Regions from separate parts of the Beijerinckia indica subsp. indica ATCC 9039 genome, predicted to be linked through region 2. Evidence: predicted binding sites of a transcription regulator. Region 2 holds the regulator's gene; the other holds the start of a gene.
The links. The regulator HrcA, encoded in region 2, represses chaperone genes, less so after heat shock. The targets are predictions, from matches to a motif close to GTTAGCACTCNCNNNNNGNGAGTGCTAAC.
Positions count from the first base shown of each region.

Region 1: the regulator HrcA is predicted to act here: its motif matches at 2,802-2,830, upstream of groES (co-chaperone GroES).

Region 1 covers NC_010581.1:1,962,467-1,969,207, forward strand. The annotation lists gene BIND_RS08800 (patatin-like phospholipase family protein) at 1-526, opposite strand, end outside; gene BIND_RS08805 (adenylate/guanylate cyclase domain-containing protein) at 579-2,273, opposite strand; gene groES (co-chaperone GroES) at 2,914-3,201, shown strand; gene groL (chaperonin GroEL) at 3,264-4,910, shown strand; gene BIND_RS08825 (integration host factor subunit alpha) at 5,280-5,648, shown strand; gene BIND_RS08830 (ABC transporter ATP-binding protein/permease) at 6,090-6,741, shown strand, end outside.
Region 2 covers NC_010581.1:1,468,466-1,475,206, forward strand. The annotation lists gene mutS (DNA mismatch repair protein MutS) at 1-1,196, shown strand, start outside; sul1 at 1,307-1,362, shown strand; gene BIND_RS06410 (SulP family inorganic anion transporter) at 1,432-2,910, shown strand; gene BIND_RS06415 (carboxymuconolactone decarboxylase family protein) at 3,017-3,322, shown strand; gene hrcA (heat-inducible transcriptional repressor HrcA) at 3,324-4,424, opposite strand; gene BIND_RS06425 (response regulator) at 4,489-4,854, opposite strand; gene BIND_RS06430 (outer membrane beta-barrel protein) at 5,193-6,578, opposite strand.

The sequences.
Region 1 (6,741 bases), 490 kb from region 2:
TTCCCGTTCTTACGTTCGTTGCCGAGAGAAAAAGCTTGATCGGACAATGCGGCTTGCGTATCGCGTCAAAGTCGACCGTATCGCAAAGGATGGAACGCAGAGGATTGATGTTGAACGGGTTGAACTGGTAGGGTGAAAACAACCGGGTCAAGAGGTCGAATTGGACGAAAACCGGCGATTTGTCGAGGGAGTGGTTGCCCATCAACCGGTCAAACAGAGTTGGCTGTAGAGGGCTGAGCGACGCTAGATAGGCAAGGTGGTGCCAAAAGTTCGTCAGCGCCTGTCGTGCGCCTGTGCGCCCACCGACGGCCAGCCCATAAGCCAGTACCGTTGCGTTCACCGCGCCAACACTCGTGGCGCTGATACCGTCGAAGTCGATACGTTCATCTTCAAGGAGCCGATCGAGCACGCCCCAGGCAAAAGCTCCATGCGAGCCGCCACCCTGGAGCGCTAAATTGATCCGCTTCAGATGAGGTGAATTGGTGACCCCGAAGTCCAGAGGGTGGGTTTCGATGCCGGTATCCATGCAGCCTCCCCTTTCATTCCCGACCAATGTCTAGACCGAAGGGCGCGTGAATTTATTCCTGGGCTGGCTCGCTGACCAAGCAACTTGCAAGTTCGCAGGGCAGTTGATTGGCGCTTTTCAGGGTGTGGATCATGAGCAGCTTGGCATGACCACGGATCTCGACCTCCTGCCGACGTGCGCCCTGTAAGTCCACACCAGAACATGCGATGAGATCTTCCGAGACGACGAGTTCGCAATCGTAGTGCTTGCAGAGTGACTCGAGACGGCTTGCGGTATTAACCGTATCGCCCACCGCGGTAAGCGCCTTCATTCCTCCGTTACCTATCTCGCCGACGATCGCCGGACCGAAATGGATGCCAAGCCCCAATCTGAGTGGAGCATCAAGATCGGGGGCGAGAACCCGGTTCAACTCCACCAGCTGGATAGACATGAGGCGCGCCGCAATCAGGGCTTGTCGGCACGCGTCCGGAGCGTCGGTCTCCAACCCGAAGAGTGCCATAACGCCATCTCCAATAAACTTGTCGACGCGCCCACCCGCCATTTCGACGCTGTCGCCCATGGCCTGGCAATAACGGTTCAGCAGGAAAACGACGTCGTAAGGAAGTTTAGTCTCGGTGATATGCGTAAAATCGCGGAGGTCAGCAAAGAGGATCGCGATCCTCCGTTCGCCACCATGTGCATAGATCGAATGCCGAAGAGCCTTGCGGGCAGGTTCGAACGCCGGCAGCAGCGGCGTTACCTCGATGGGTCCGAGCGGCTGCAACTGACAGGCTAAACGGACGTTTGGCGGGTCGCCGATGCGATGTAGGATGTCGAGCTCCTCCGAAGATGGGTCCGGTAGCGCACCGAGCGCGGCGCGCACACGCACGCGGCAGGTCGAGCAGCGTCCTTTGCCGCCACAGATCGAGGCGTGCGGTACACCAAGGAGGCGGCTTGCCTCGAGCACCGTAAAGCCACGGACAACCTCAATAGAACGCCCGCCCGGATAGGAGATACGCGCGACACCTTTTCGGCGCCACCATTCATGCCGCACCATTCGAGCGATCAGCACAAGTGCAATGGCGCCGAGGAATACGAAACGAATGCTCCAAGTGATGGTGAAGAGTGCAGGACGCGCTTCCGGCGGCGGCTGGCTGGCAAGCGTGCGGGCCAGGTAAGCAGGGTCCCGCGCAATCACCACGCCGATCTCTCGCCCGCCAGCGATATATCCGAAAAGCGCAAGGACAGGCACAAGGAGAGCCGCGGCATATAGAAATGGCTGGGCGGTGTCATACCATGGCCGCAAGCGCAGCGAGAATCGTAACCCGATGCAGGCATGCGTCCAGGCAGCGAACAGTAAGGCTATCTGCAAGAAACCGTTGAGGCGATGACCGTACCAGAGGAAGGTCAGCAGGTTCTTGTAATGACCGAAATCCCCGCCATAGAACGCAGCAGCAATGCGCGTGTTGGTCACATGCTCCGCAAGGAGCAAGGGCACAGTGAATCCGAGAATGTATTGCGCGGCCTCGACGGGCAGGAGCTTGAGCAAATGACGTTGCCAAACCGCGTAGAGCGCAAGCGTCACATGAATTATAAGTGCGCCATAGAGAACGAACGTGACCGGCGGATATGACCAAATCGGGTACACCACCGACAACATCGTGTCCATCGCCGCTATCGAAATAATCCCGAGGCTGTGGTTGACAAAATGCGTCAGGACATAGGTGAAGAGGATGACACCGGTGATCAAGCGCAGCCGTCGAACCATCAGTGCCTCCCGCGTCGTCAACCGCGCCAATTCAAGGCGTAATCCGCCGCACGTTTATGCGGTTGCAGGTTCAGGCTCCCATGAGACTCAGTTTTCCAATTGGTGGCACGCTCCATTGCTCTGGTCGGTGCACGCAAAGTGAAGAAGACCAGTTAAAAGCGCGACCAAGACACAGCTGTCATCAATCGATTAAGAATTTTTAGTTTAAAGGAACCAAGCGTCGCCTAAAGGGCTTTTCACTAAAGCTGAACCAGCCGACAGTTGGATGATTTTCCAAAGGGTCCCTGCCCCACGCCCATGGATCGGGATGATGTCCTCGAACCGGTGCTTATGGATGCGTCCCCGCCCATCGCCCAGATTCCCAAGATACCGATACTTCCCCCTCTCCATTCTTCAGCCTCATCAAGCCCGCCAGGGAAAGCCCACAGGCATAAGCCTTTATCCTGTCTGATTAAAATTTGCTCAGAATGAAACAATTCTGATGATTTGCTTGACAGCAATAATCATTCTGCCTAATTAAACGCAGTCTTTAGCACTCACCATTCATGAGTGCTAACAAGAGACAGCTTCAGTCGGCCAAGCTTCGCGGTGGCGCCTTTCGCATTCGGTGCGTCGCGAATTTTTAAGGAAGCATTAAACAATGACTTTTCGTCCTTTGCACGACCGTGTCGTGGTCAAGCGCCTCGAGAGCGAGGAAAAGACCAAGGGTGGCATCATCATTCCCGACAGCGCCAAGGAGAAGCCGCAAGAGGGTGAGATCATCGCCGTCGGACCGGGCGGACGCGACGAGAGCGGCAAGCTGATCCCCCTCGACGTCAAGGCGGGTGACAAGATTTTGTTCGGCAAATGGTCGGGCACCGAAGTCAAGATTGATGGCCAGGATCTCCTCATCATGAAGGAGAGCGACATTCTCGGTGTCGTTGGCTGAGTCCTCCCAAGAGCCTCATCTTTTCTCAATAAATTCCGCGAAAGCGATTCAGGAGTTTCAACATGGCAGCCAAAGACGTCCGTTTCTCGTCTGATGCCCGCGATCGTATGCTGCGCGGCGTCGAGATCCTGGCCAATGCGGTCAAGGTCACCCTCGGCCCCAAAGGCCGTAACGTCGTCATCGAAAAATCCTTCGGTGCGCCGCGCATCACCAAGGACGGCGTGAGCGTCGCCAAGGAGATCGAACTCGCCGACAAGTTCGAAAATCTCGGTGCGCAGCTCGTGCGCGAAGTCGCTTCCAAGCAGAACGATGCGGCTGGCGACGGCACCACCACCGCCACCATTCTCGCCGCTTCCATCGTCAAGGAAGGCACCAAGGCGGTCGCCGCCGGCCTCAACCCGATGGATCTGAAGCGCGGCATCGACCACGCCGTCGAAGCGATCGTCGCCGACCTCAAGGCTAATTCCAAGAAGGTCACCTCGAACGACGAAATCGCCCAGGTCGGCACGATTTCGGCCAATGGCGACAAGTCCGTCGGCGACATGATCTCGACCGCCATGCAGAAGGTCGGCAACGAGGGTGTCATCACCGTCGAGGAAGCCAAGAGCCTCGAGACCGAGCTCGATGTCGTCGAAGGCATGCAGTTCGATCGCGGCTATCTCTCCCCCTACTTCATCACCAATGCCGAGAAGATGATCGCCGAGCTCGAGGATCCCTATATCCTCGTCCACGAGAAAAAGCTCTCCTCGCTGCAAGCCATGCTGCCGGTGCTCGAAGCCGTCGTGCAGACCGGCAAGCCGCTCGTCATCATCGCTGAGGACGTCGAAGGTGAGGCTCTTGCCACGCTCGTCGTCAACAAGCTGCGCGGTGGCCTCAAGGTCGCGGCCGTCAAGGCTCCGGGCTTCGGTGATCGCCGCAAGGCCATGCTCGAAGACATCGCCATCCTGACCGGCGGCACCCTGATCTCCGAAGAGCTCGGCATCAAGCTCGAGAACGTCACGCTTGCCATGCTCGGCCGCGCCAAGCGCATCCGCATCGACAAGGAAGCCACGACGATCATCGATGGCGCCGGCAACAAGGACGACATCGAGGGCCGTATCTCCCAGATCAAGGCTCAGATCGCCGAGACCACTTCCGATTACGATCGTGAAAAGATGCAGGAGCGTCTCGCCAAGCTCGCTGGCGGCGTCGCCGTGCTGCGTGTCGGCGGCTCGACCGAAGTCGAAGTGAAGGAAAAGAAGGACCGCGTCGACGACGCGCTCAACGCGACCCGCGCTGCGGTCGAAGAAGGCGTTTCCCCCGGTGGTGGTGTCGCTCTTCTCCGCGCGATCAAGGCGCTCGAAAACCTGCCTACGGATAATTCCGACCAGAAGGCTGGTATCGAAATCGTCCGCAAGGCGATCCAGACCCCGGCTAAGCAGATCGTCGACAATTCCGGCGGCGACGGCGCGGTCGTGGTTGGCAAGCTGCTCGAGTCGAACGAATATGCTTTCGGCTACAATGCCCAGACCGGCGAATATGGCGACATGGTCAAGCTCGGCATTATCGACCCGACCAAGGTTGTCCGCACGGCGCTCCAAGATGCGGCTTCCATTGCCGGCCTCCTGATCACCACCGAGGCGACGATCACCGAAGCGCCGAAGAAGGAAGCTCCGCTTCCTCCGATGGGCGGTGGCGGCATGGGCGGCATGGGCGGTATGGATTTCTAAGCCCAGTCATAGCCCTCGATTTTTCAGGACCTCGGCTTCGGCCGGGGTCTTTTTTTGTCTGTTCTCCTGTCTCCGCTCCAGTTTTTCGGTCAAATCCTAAAACCTTTTTGAAGGTCTCACAGCTTCTCACGCAACTCCATGTTCTATAGTTCTTTTTATAAATGGACCCGTGTCTCGTTCGCGCGATGAAACTGGCGTGAGTCTTGATGGCGGCCAAGAACATTCTTCCGAGCCCCGAGGCTTGAAAGGGAAAGTCCAAACAGGAGAAGGCTCTCTCAGTGCTGGATGCCTGCCATGGCGCGGGTCCAGTGAATGCACTGAAAAACGCGCCGGAAAGGTGCGACATGCTGGAGAGCGCTTAGGAGGAAGATGAAAGTGAATCGGGAGTCTGAGGGCGAGTTGACAGCCCTGCAACAACGCAAGACGGCGACGAGGGCAGATCTGCTCGACGCGATTTATACGTCCTGTTCCTTTTTATCCCGCGCACAAACCCGCGAGATTTTTGAAATGGCGCTGGAGGAAATTTCCGAGGCCTTATTACGTGGCGAAACGGTCAAGCTCCGTTCATTTGGCCTATTTTCCGTGCGCGCCAAGCGGGAGCGGATCGGACGCAATCCTCGGACTGGCGTCGAGGTTCCGATCAAACCACGCCGGGTTCTCACCTTCAAAGCCTCGCCTGTTCTCGCCGCCTCGGTCAATGGAACCCAGGTGCCGGTCGAGGACGGCCACGAAGATTGAAATCAATCATCAGGACCGGCGTCGCGTCGGCACCATAATGCCTTTACCTTAAGCCTGACTTCAGCGGCTTCATGCCTCCGCCGCTGAAGTCAGGCTTTTCGTTTTCCGTCCGAGACGAATCTCATTGTCTGTCGTCCCAATCCGCACGCTGCCTCCCGGCAGATTGACTGCGCTCGTCCGCCAGAAGGTTGTTCAGCCTCTCTTCAAGCGCAAAATCGCATGATGCCAGACGACTCCTATTTTTCTTGAAAAACCTTAAATATCAATCTAGTAAAGGTTAGTTTACTAATCGGGCGATAGGTTGATCGTCGAGATTTTTCGCTCGAACGCATTTTCTTCACTTTGCGCCTTCATCCCTTCGCGCGACAATGGGTTTCAATAACGCATTACCGCGTAGGAAACGCTCCCAATCGATCCATTTGATCGTTCCAAAGGCAGGCCATGCAGCTTCTCGCTTTGATCGTCGTCCTCTTCGCGGGAGTCGGCGCCGTCGCCGGATTCCATACCGGAGACCTGCTCGTCTGGCTGCTGGCCGCGACTAGCGCCCTTTGCGCGGTGACCACTTGGCAAAGCCGTCAGATCTCGAGTTTCCTCAAAATTTTCGCGGCTATTTTCGCGGTCGAGACAGTGATCTTCGGCTCTCTCTGTCTCCTGGATAAGGTCGGGCTTTGGCCAGAATCTCTTGCCGATTATGCCCTGCCAGAAAGCCTGCCGTTGACGGTCGCGATGTTCGCGATTCTCGTCTATGCCGTTTCCTTCATTCCGGTCGTGCGGTCGATGACCAAGATCGCCGATCGCTATTTCGAGACCAGCGATCCAACGATTGCGCGGGTTTGGCCCTTTCCCGCATTCGGTGCGATGGAACGGCGTCTTGCAGCGACCATGATCGTCTTTCTCGTTCTGCTCAATCAGGCTGAGGTCGGCATTGATATCCGCCTCTCCTTCTTCAGCCGCGACTGGTTCAACGCCATCCAGGCCAAGGACGAGCATACATTCTGGATCCAGCTCTTTTACGTCTTCATCCCATGGGCTTTCATTTATATCGCCGCCGTCGTCACGGAATATGTCATCGCTTCGACGCTGGTCATACGCT
Region 2 (6,741 bases):
TGCATCCGCCCTTCGACAAGATTTTCAATCATCGTCAGACCATGGCCGATGCCATGCGTTTCTCGACCGCCGAACTTGCTGAACTCGAGGCGAAAATTTCCGGTGCGGCCGAGGCGGCGCTGGCCCGCGAAAACGACATTTTCGATCGTCTCGCGGCCAATATTCTGGAACAGGGCGAAACCATTCGCGAAGGTGCGGCGGGGCTTGCCCGCATCGATGTTGCATTGGCGCTGGCCCTGCTGGCAAGGCGCAATAGCTGGACACGGCCACGCATCGATTCCTCGCTCGCCTTTGAGGTCGAAGCTGGCCGTCACCCGGTGGTGGAAATGGCGCTCAAGGCGCAAGGCAAGCCCTTCATTGCCAATCGTTGCGGACTGACGGCGCTCCCGGACCAGCAAATGGCGGGGGAGGCTGGGCGTATCGCTGTCGTGACCGGCCCGAATATGGGCGGTAAGTCGACCTATCTACGTCAGAACGCGCTGATCGCCATTCTCGCGCAAATGGGCTCCTATGTGCCGGCGGCAAAGGCTCATATCGGCATTGTCGACCGGCTTTTCTCGCGTGTTGGCGCGGCGGATGATCTCGCGCGCGGGCGTTCCACCTTCATGGTCGAAATGGTCGAGACGGCAGCCATTCTCAATCAAGCCAGTCCGCATTCCTTCGTCATTCTGGACGAGATCGGCCGCGGTACGGCGACCTTCGACGGATTGGCGATCGCTGTCGCCGTTGTCGAACATTTGCACGAGGTCAATCGCGCGCGGACCCTCTTTGCAACGCATTTCGGCGAGGTGACCGCGCTCGCAAAGCGCCTGCCGCGCCTGCTCAACCTTACGGTGCGGGTCGTGGAGGGGAAAAGCGATCTCGTCTTCCTGCATGAAATCGTCGAGGGAACGGCGGACCATTCGCATGGCATCCAGGTCGCGAAACTTGCTGGCCTGCCGAAGCCGGTGATTGCCCGCGCGAAACATCTGCTGACCGAACTGGAAAAAGGCGAAAGACGCGCCCAGGCTGAGCGGCTGGTCGCCGATCTGCCGCTTTTCGCGGGGATTGATGCTCCCGATACAGCGAACGAAGAGCTGCCCCCGGCGCGCGCATTGATCGAGGCTCTCGACGCGCTGGACCCCGACCAGCTCAGCCCGCGTGAGGCGATGGAAGCACTTTATCGTCTGAAAACTCTGCGGGCGCAGGAGGCATGAGGCGTCCACGAACACTGATTAGTCAGGTCACGTTCAATCAACGGGACAAAGGCTCATGTTGGGCTCATGTTGCGTTGCAGCGGGAGGCAAGATATTCTGAAATCATTCGTTTTGGACCCGGTGTAATTCCGGGTGGCTCTTCCGGCCGCCAATCCGCCGGATAACGCACATAACACGACAACACTAGAGGCCTTCCATAGGCCTGTGTTTTGTATGTTTATTGCGGACCTTTAGCATGAATAAGAACTATCTCTCCCGCTATCGCTCCGAGTGGTTCAGCGGAATGACCGGCGTTCGTCGCGATGTGCTGGCTGGAATGGTCGGCACATTCGCGCTTATTCCGGAAGTTATCGCCTTTTCCTTTGTGGCCGGAGTGGCCCCGGAAGTCGGGCTTTTCGCCTCTTTCGTGATTGGTGTTGTGATCGCTTTCACCGGTGGTCGGCCAGCTATGATCTCGGGCGCTGCGGGGTCGGTCGCCCTTGTCGCGGCGGCGCTCGTCCATGACCATGGTCTGCAATATCTTCTCGCCGCTACGCTGCTTGTCGGTGTGTTCCAAATTGTCTTCGGGTTGTTGCGGCTGGACGTCTTGATGCGCTTTGTCTCACGTTCAGTCCGCACGGGTTTTGTTAACGCATTAGCAATTCTGATTTTTTCAGCTCAGGTTCCGCAGATGCTGGGTGTAACCTGGCATACCTATGCGATGATTGCCATTGGATTGGGCATTATCTACCTCGTACCACGACTGACCACGGTGATTCCGTCGCCGCTGATTTGCATTTTAGTGCTGACTGCCATCAGCATGATGGTGCCCATGCCCCTTCATACAGTCGCCGACCTTGGCCGACTGCCGGACTCGTTGCCGTCGCTTGTCATCCCGCATGTTCCCCTTAATCTTGGTACGCTCGCCATTGTGGCACCTTACGCGCTTGCCATGGCCATCGTTGGCTTGCTTGAATCCATGATGACGGCCAGCGTCGTGGACGACCTGACCGAGACAACAAGTTCGAAGGCGCAGGAATGCACTGGACTTGGCATTGCTAACGTGGCTGCGGGACTGTTTGGGGGGATCGCCGGTTGCGGCATGATCGGCCAGACAGTCGGGAATATTCGCTATGGCGGACGGGGCAGGCTTTCAACTCTGGTGGCCGGACTCTTCCTGCTTGTTCTCATGGTGCTGCTGCGCCCTTGGGTTGCGCGTGTGCCTGTGGCAGCGCTTGTTGCCATCATGATTATGGTTTCTATCAGCACCTTCTCGTGGTCATCGCTGCGTGATCTGTTGCACCATCCCAAGGTTTCCAGCTTTGTCATGTTAGCAACGGTTGTCGTCACCGTCGCGACGCGTGATCTTGCCGCCGGCGTCGCCGTGGGAGTGCTGTTAAGTGGTGTCTTCTTCGCTTTTAAAGTCATGCAGCTGATGGACGTACAATGCGATTACAACGCCGAGGCAGATACACGTGTCTATCGCGTTTCCGGTCAAATCTTTTTCGCCAGCGCGGATATGTTTGCTGATTGCTTTGACTTGCGTGACACAGCCCGCCGAGTCAGCATTGATCTCAGCGATGCTCATCTGTGGGATATAACAGCCGTGGGTGCCCTTGAGGGCGTGGTGACCAAGATGCGCCACCATGGCATCCACGTGGAATTGATTGGATTGAATGCCGCCAGCGCCAACTTGCTGGACCGCCATGCTTCGCTGATCCAGGACGAAACGTGAAACAATTTCTGATTAATCAAAAATCCTGATCGTTTGTCCGCTTGCAATGGATGAAGGAACAGGCTGAATGGGCCGGTATCAAAATTCCAAGGGAGGAGATGAATCGATGTATGACATGGCCAATCTGAAAAAGCTCGAATTGCTGGCCAAGGACGCGCCTGCCGCCATGGAGGCTTTCAAGGCTTTCGACAAGGCGGCGATGGCGGACGGCGCTATACCTGTCAAATATAAGGAATTGATCGCATTGGCCGTCGCGCTGACGACGCAATGCCCTTATTGCCTGGAAGTGCATAAGAGGGGAGCTGAAAGAGCCGGTGCCACGCAGCAAGAAATCGCGGAGACGGTGTTTGTCGCCATGGCCCTGCGGGCGGGTGGGGCGCTGACCCATGGCACTCATATCGTGCACGAATAGATTATCGCGCCTGAAGCAGCCTGACGAGTAGCTTGGACGTATAGTCCACCATGGGCACGATGCGGGCGTAATTCAACCGTGTCGGCCCAATGACGCCGATAACGCCGACGATGCGTTGCTGCCCATCATGAAAGGGGGCGGCGATGGTCGAGGAGCCAGAGAGCGAAAATAATTTGTTCTCGGAGCCGATGAAGATCCGCACACCTTCTCCGCCCTCGGCGCGGCTCAAGAGATCGATGACATCTTTTTTCGTTTCAAGATCGGCAAAGAGGAGGCGGATGCGTTCGAGATCTTCAAGCGCCGTCAAATCCTCCAAAAGATTGGCATGGCCGCGCACGATCAACTGCGGTTCGTGTCCCGAACATTCGGCCCAGCTCGCAAGGCCGGCATCGACGAGTTTTGTTGTCAACTCGCCGAGCTCTGTTTCGGCCGCGCGTCGCGAGGCTTCGATCTCGACACCGACTTCATGCAACGTCCGGCCGCGAATCCTCTCGTTGAGATAATTGCTTGCCTCGATCAGTGCGGAGGGTGGCAGATTGGCCGGAATCTGAACAATGCGATTTTCGACCGAGCCTTCCTCCGCGACGAGGACGGCAAGGGCGCGCTCAGGCTCTAGGCGCACGAATTCGATATGTTTCAGCCGGGCATTTTCCTTACTCGTCACCACGAGCCCGGCGCCCCGTGTCAGGCCCGACAGCATCATCATGGCATCGCCAAGTAGGTCTTCGAGCGTCCGTTCGGGAGAAGTGATCCTGACTTGTGATTCGATATGGGCGCGCTCAGCCTCGCCGATATCGCCAATTTCGAGCAGTGCATCGACAAAGAAGCGCAGGCCTAGCTCCGTCGGCAGGCGGCCGGCGCTGGTATGGGGCGCATAGATCAGGCCCAGCATTTCCAGATCCTGCATCACATTGCGCACGGAAGCTGGCGAGAGCGGAACAGGAAGCAATTTGGAAAGATGGCGCGACCCGACCGGCTCGCCCGTGGTGAGATAGGATTCGACGATATGACGAAAAATCTCTCGCGACCGCTCGTTCAGCATGCCGAGGGCGGTGGTGTTTGAAGCGAGAGGAAAGCGAGGTGGATCGAAGGAAATGGCCATCGCCTTCAAAATGGCAATAGATGGCGGGTGACGCAAGCCGATAAGAAAAACTCGCGGAAAAGCCTTAAACGGCCATGAGCGCCTCGCCTACGGCTTTTTCGATTTCGCCCGGTTGAAAGGGTTTTTGCAGAGTCTTGCAACGGGAATAAGGGCCGGTAAGTCCCTGCGCGCCATAGCCTGACAAGAAAATGAAAGGAATTGCCTTGGTCTGCAATTGCTCGGCGACGGGAAAACTCAACCGTCCGTTGAGGTTGATGTCGAGCAAGGCAAAATCTACTTTCTGATCTTCGAGATAGGTCAGGGCCGCCTCGACGGAACTCATCACATCCACTGTCTTGCAGCCGATATCGATGAGTACATCTTCAAGCAACATGCCAATTATAGCTTCATCCTCGACAACGAGAACATGGAGATCTTGCAAATTTTTCACGGCTACCAGCCATCGTGGAGCAACAAAGGTTGCTGGCAAAACGCTCGATGCGCCGCCTAGTTCCGTTTGCGTTGAAATGGATGAAACCCGAGAACAATAAATTTAGGAAAGCACGCGTAGAGAGTATATGCTTATTTCTACAACCAGATAGGGCTGAGAGCGAAATCAAGCGAATAAGGAACGGTGTGTTCAGCTTGCGCTGGACGCATGACGGGTTTCGGCCAAGCGATCACATTATCGAGAGCGGCATGGCCGACGTTGACCCAATGACTGAAACGGACATGATCATGGCTGTCATCGGTGTTTTGGGACGATTGACCTCGCCTTTCATAGCGAGGTCAAAAACCCAAGATGATATCGCCACCGAACATGAATGCGTCCTGCGAAGTTCCCGTGTTGAAAGCCGCGGTTCCGTTCAGAGAGCGATCATAGCGAATCTCTGGCCGGAATTGGAGGGTTTTGACGGGCAGGTTGTAATGCGCCCAGTCGATCTTCGGTTTGTAGGCGACGTTGAGCGAAATCTCGCCGTAGGTTGTCGGCGCGGGTGCTCCGACGAAAGTATAGGGAAGTCCACGAATACTGTTTGTGTAGTCGAACACATTCATGAAATTGCCGACGAGGACACCAGTGTTGTCGCGCATGACTTCGGCGCGTGCATTGAGGCTGAGTTCGTCGGTAAAGGTATATGTCAAATAGCCGGCCAAGCCATAGGCCGTATTGTAAGGGAGAGCACCATCATAAAAGACGTTCGCCTCCGCGGCTAAGGTCAGTTTGTCATCATATTTATAGGTTGCGACCACATCGTTCCAGGATCGCATCAGAGAATTGGCATTGGGAAAAACAAGCAGCGATTGTTCAGGGCCGAGACGGCTCAACGCAACGAGTGTGAGTTTGCCGTCCAGAAGCTTGTTGAGGCCGAATCCAAAATAGCCCGCCGGCAAACTATTATTATCATTCCTGCCGAAGGAGGTTTGCGCTCCTGTGTCAATTCCCGCGTAAAGATCCAGAGTGTCATTGACGTGCCAAGTGGCAAGGCCGCCAATATGTTGGAAGGGGACAAGAAAGTCCGAAATATAGCTAAAGGTGTAAAATGGTCTGACGGCTGGGTCGAAGACCTCATAGCCCATCGCGCCGGGAGTCAGGCCCATCTTGACATCGATGCCGCCATCCGTGAGCCAGGGCAGATGCATCAGCACGGTCAGATTGATTGGCACCAACTGGTTGCGATTATTGATCATATCATCGTTGAGACCGAGAATATGATTATAGCGGGCGTCCGTGCCATAGATCGCTTGCAGCACGAAGCCGAAATCATATCCTTTGGCATTCGGATCGAGCGGTCGCTGAATGCCGAACATGATCTGGCTGAGCATGGGGGCATTGGCATAATCGGTATAGAGCATCCCGAAATTCCGGCCGTTGCTCGGATTGCCCGGGTTGGCGGCAATGCCTGCTTCAATCTGAAACCCGGCGGTGATCGTATCGCTCCAAGCCGCCGGCAGTGCCGGTGCGACCACGGCGGCGTTTTCCCGACTTTCCCTTTCGAGGTCGGCGGCTGACGCGAAGCCCGCGGCGACTAATGCCGCCGCGACGATCCCGCTTTTCATGATTGTATGATGGCTTTTATCAGAGATTTTTCCCGCGCGTTCAGCGCGGCCGGTCGCCATGAAACAGAATAGGCGGCTGAGGGAATAACAACCGGAAGACATATCTACGACGTTCATCGCTACCTCCTGTCAGCATATCCGTCTGAATCGGGAGTGAAGGAATCGGATCGGAAATTTCCCCTTTGAGAAAAATCCGAAGCGAACGAAAGGTCTATGTCGGGAGTCTGGTGTTCTTGCCGCGCCAATAGGGCGAAGGCTTATTGGCTTATAATTAGCCAAT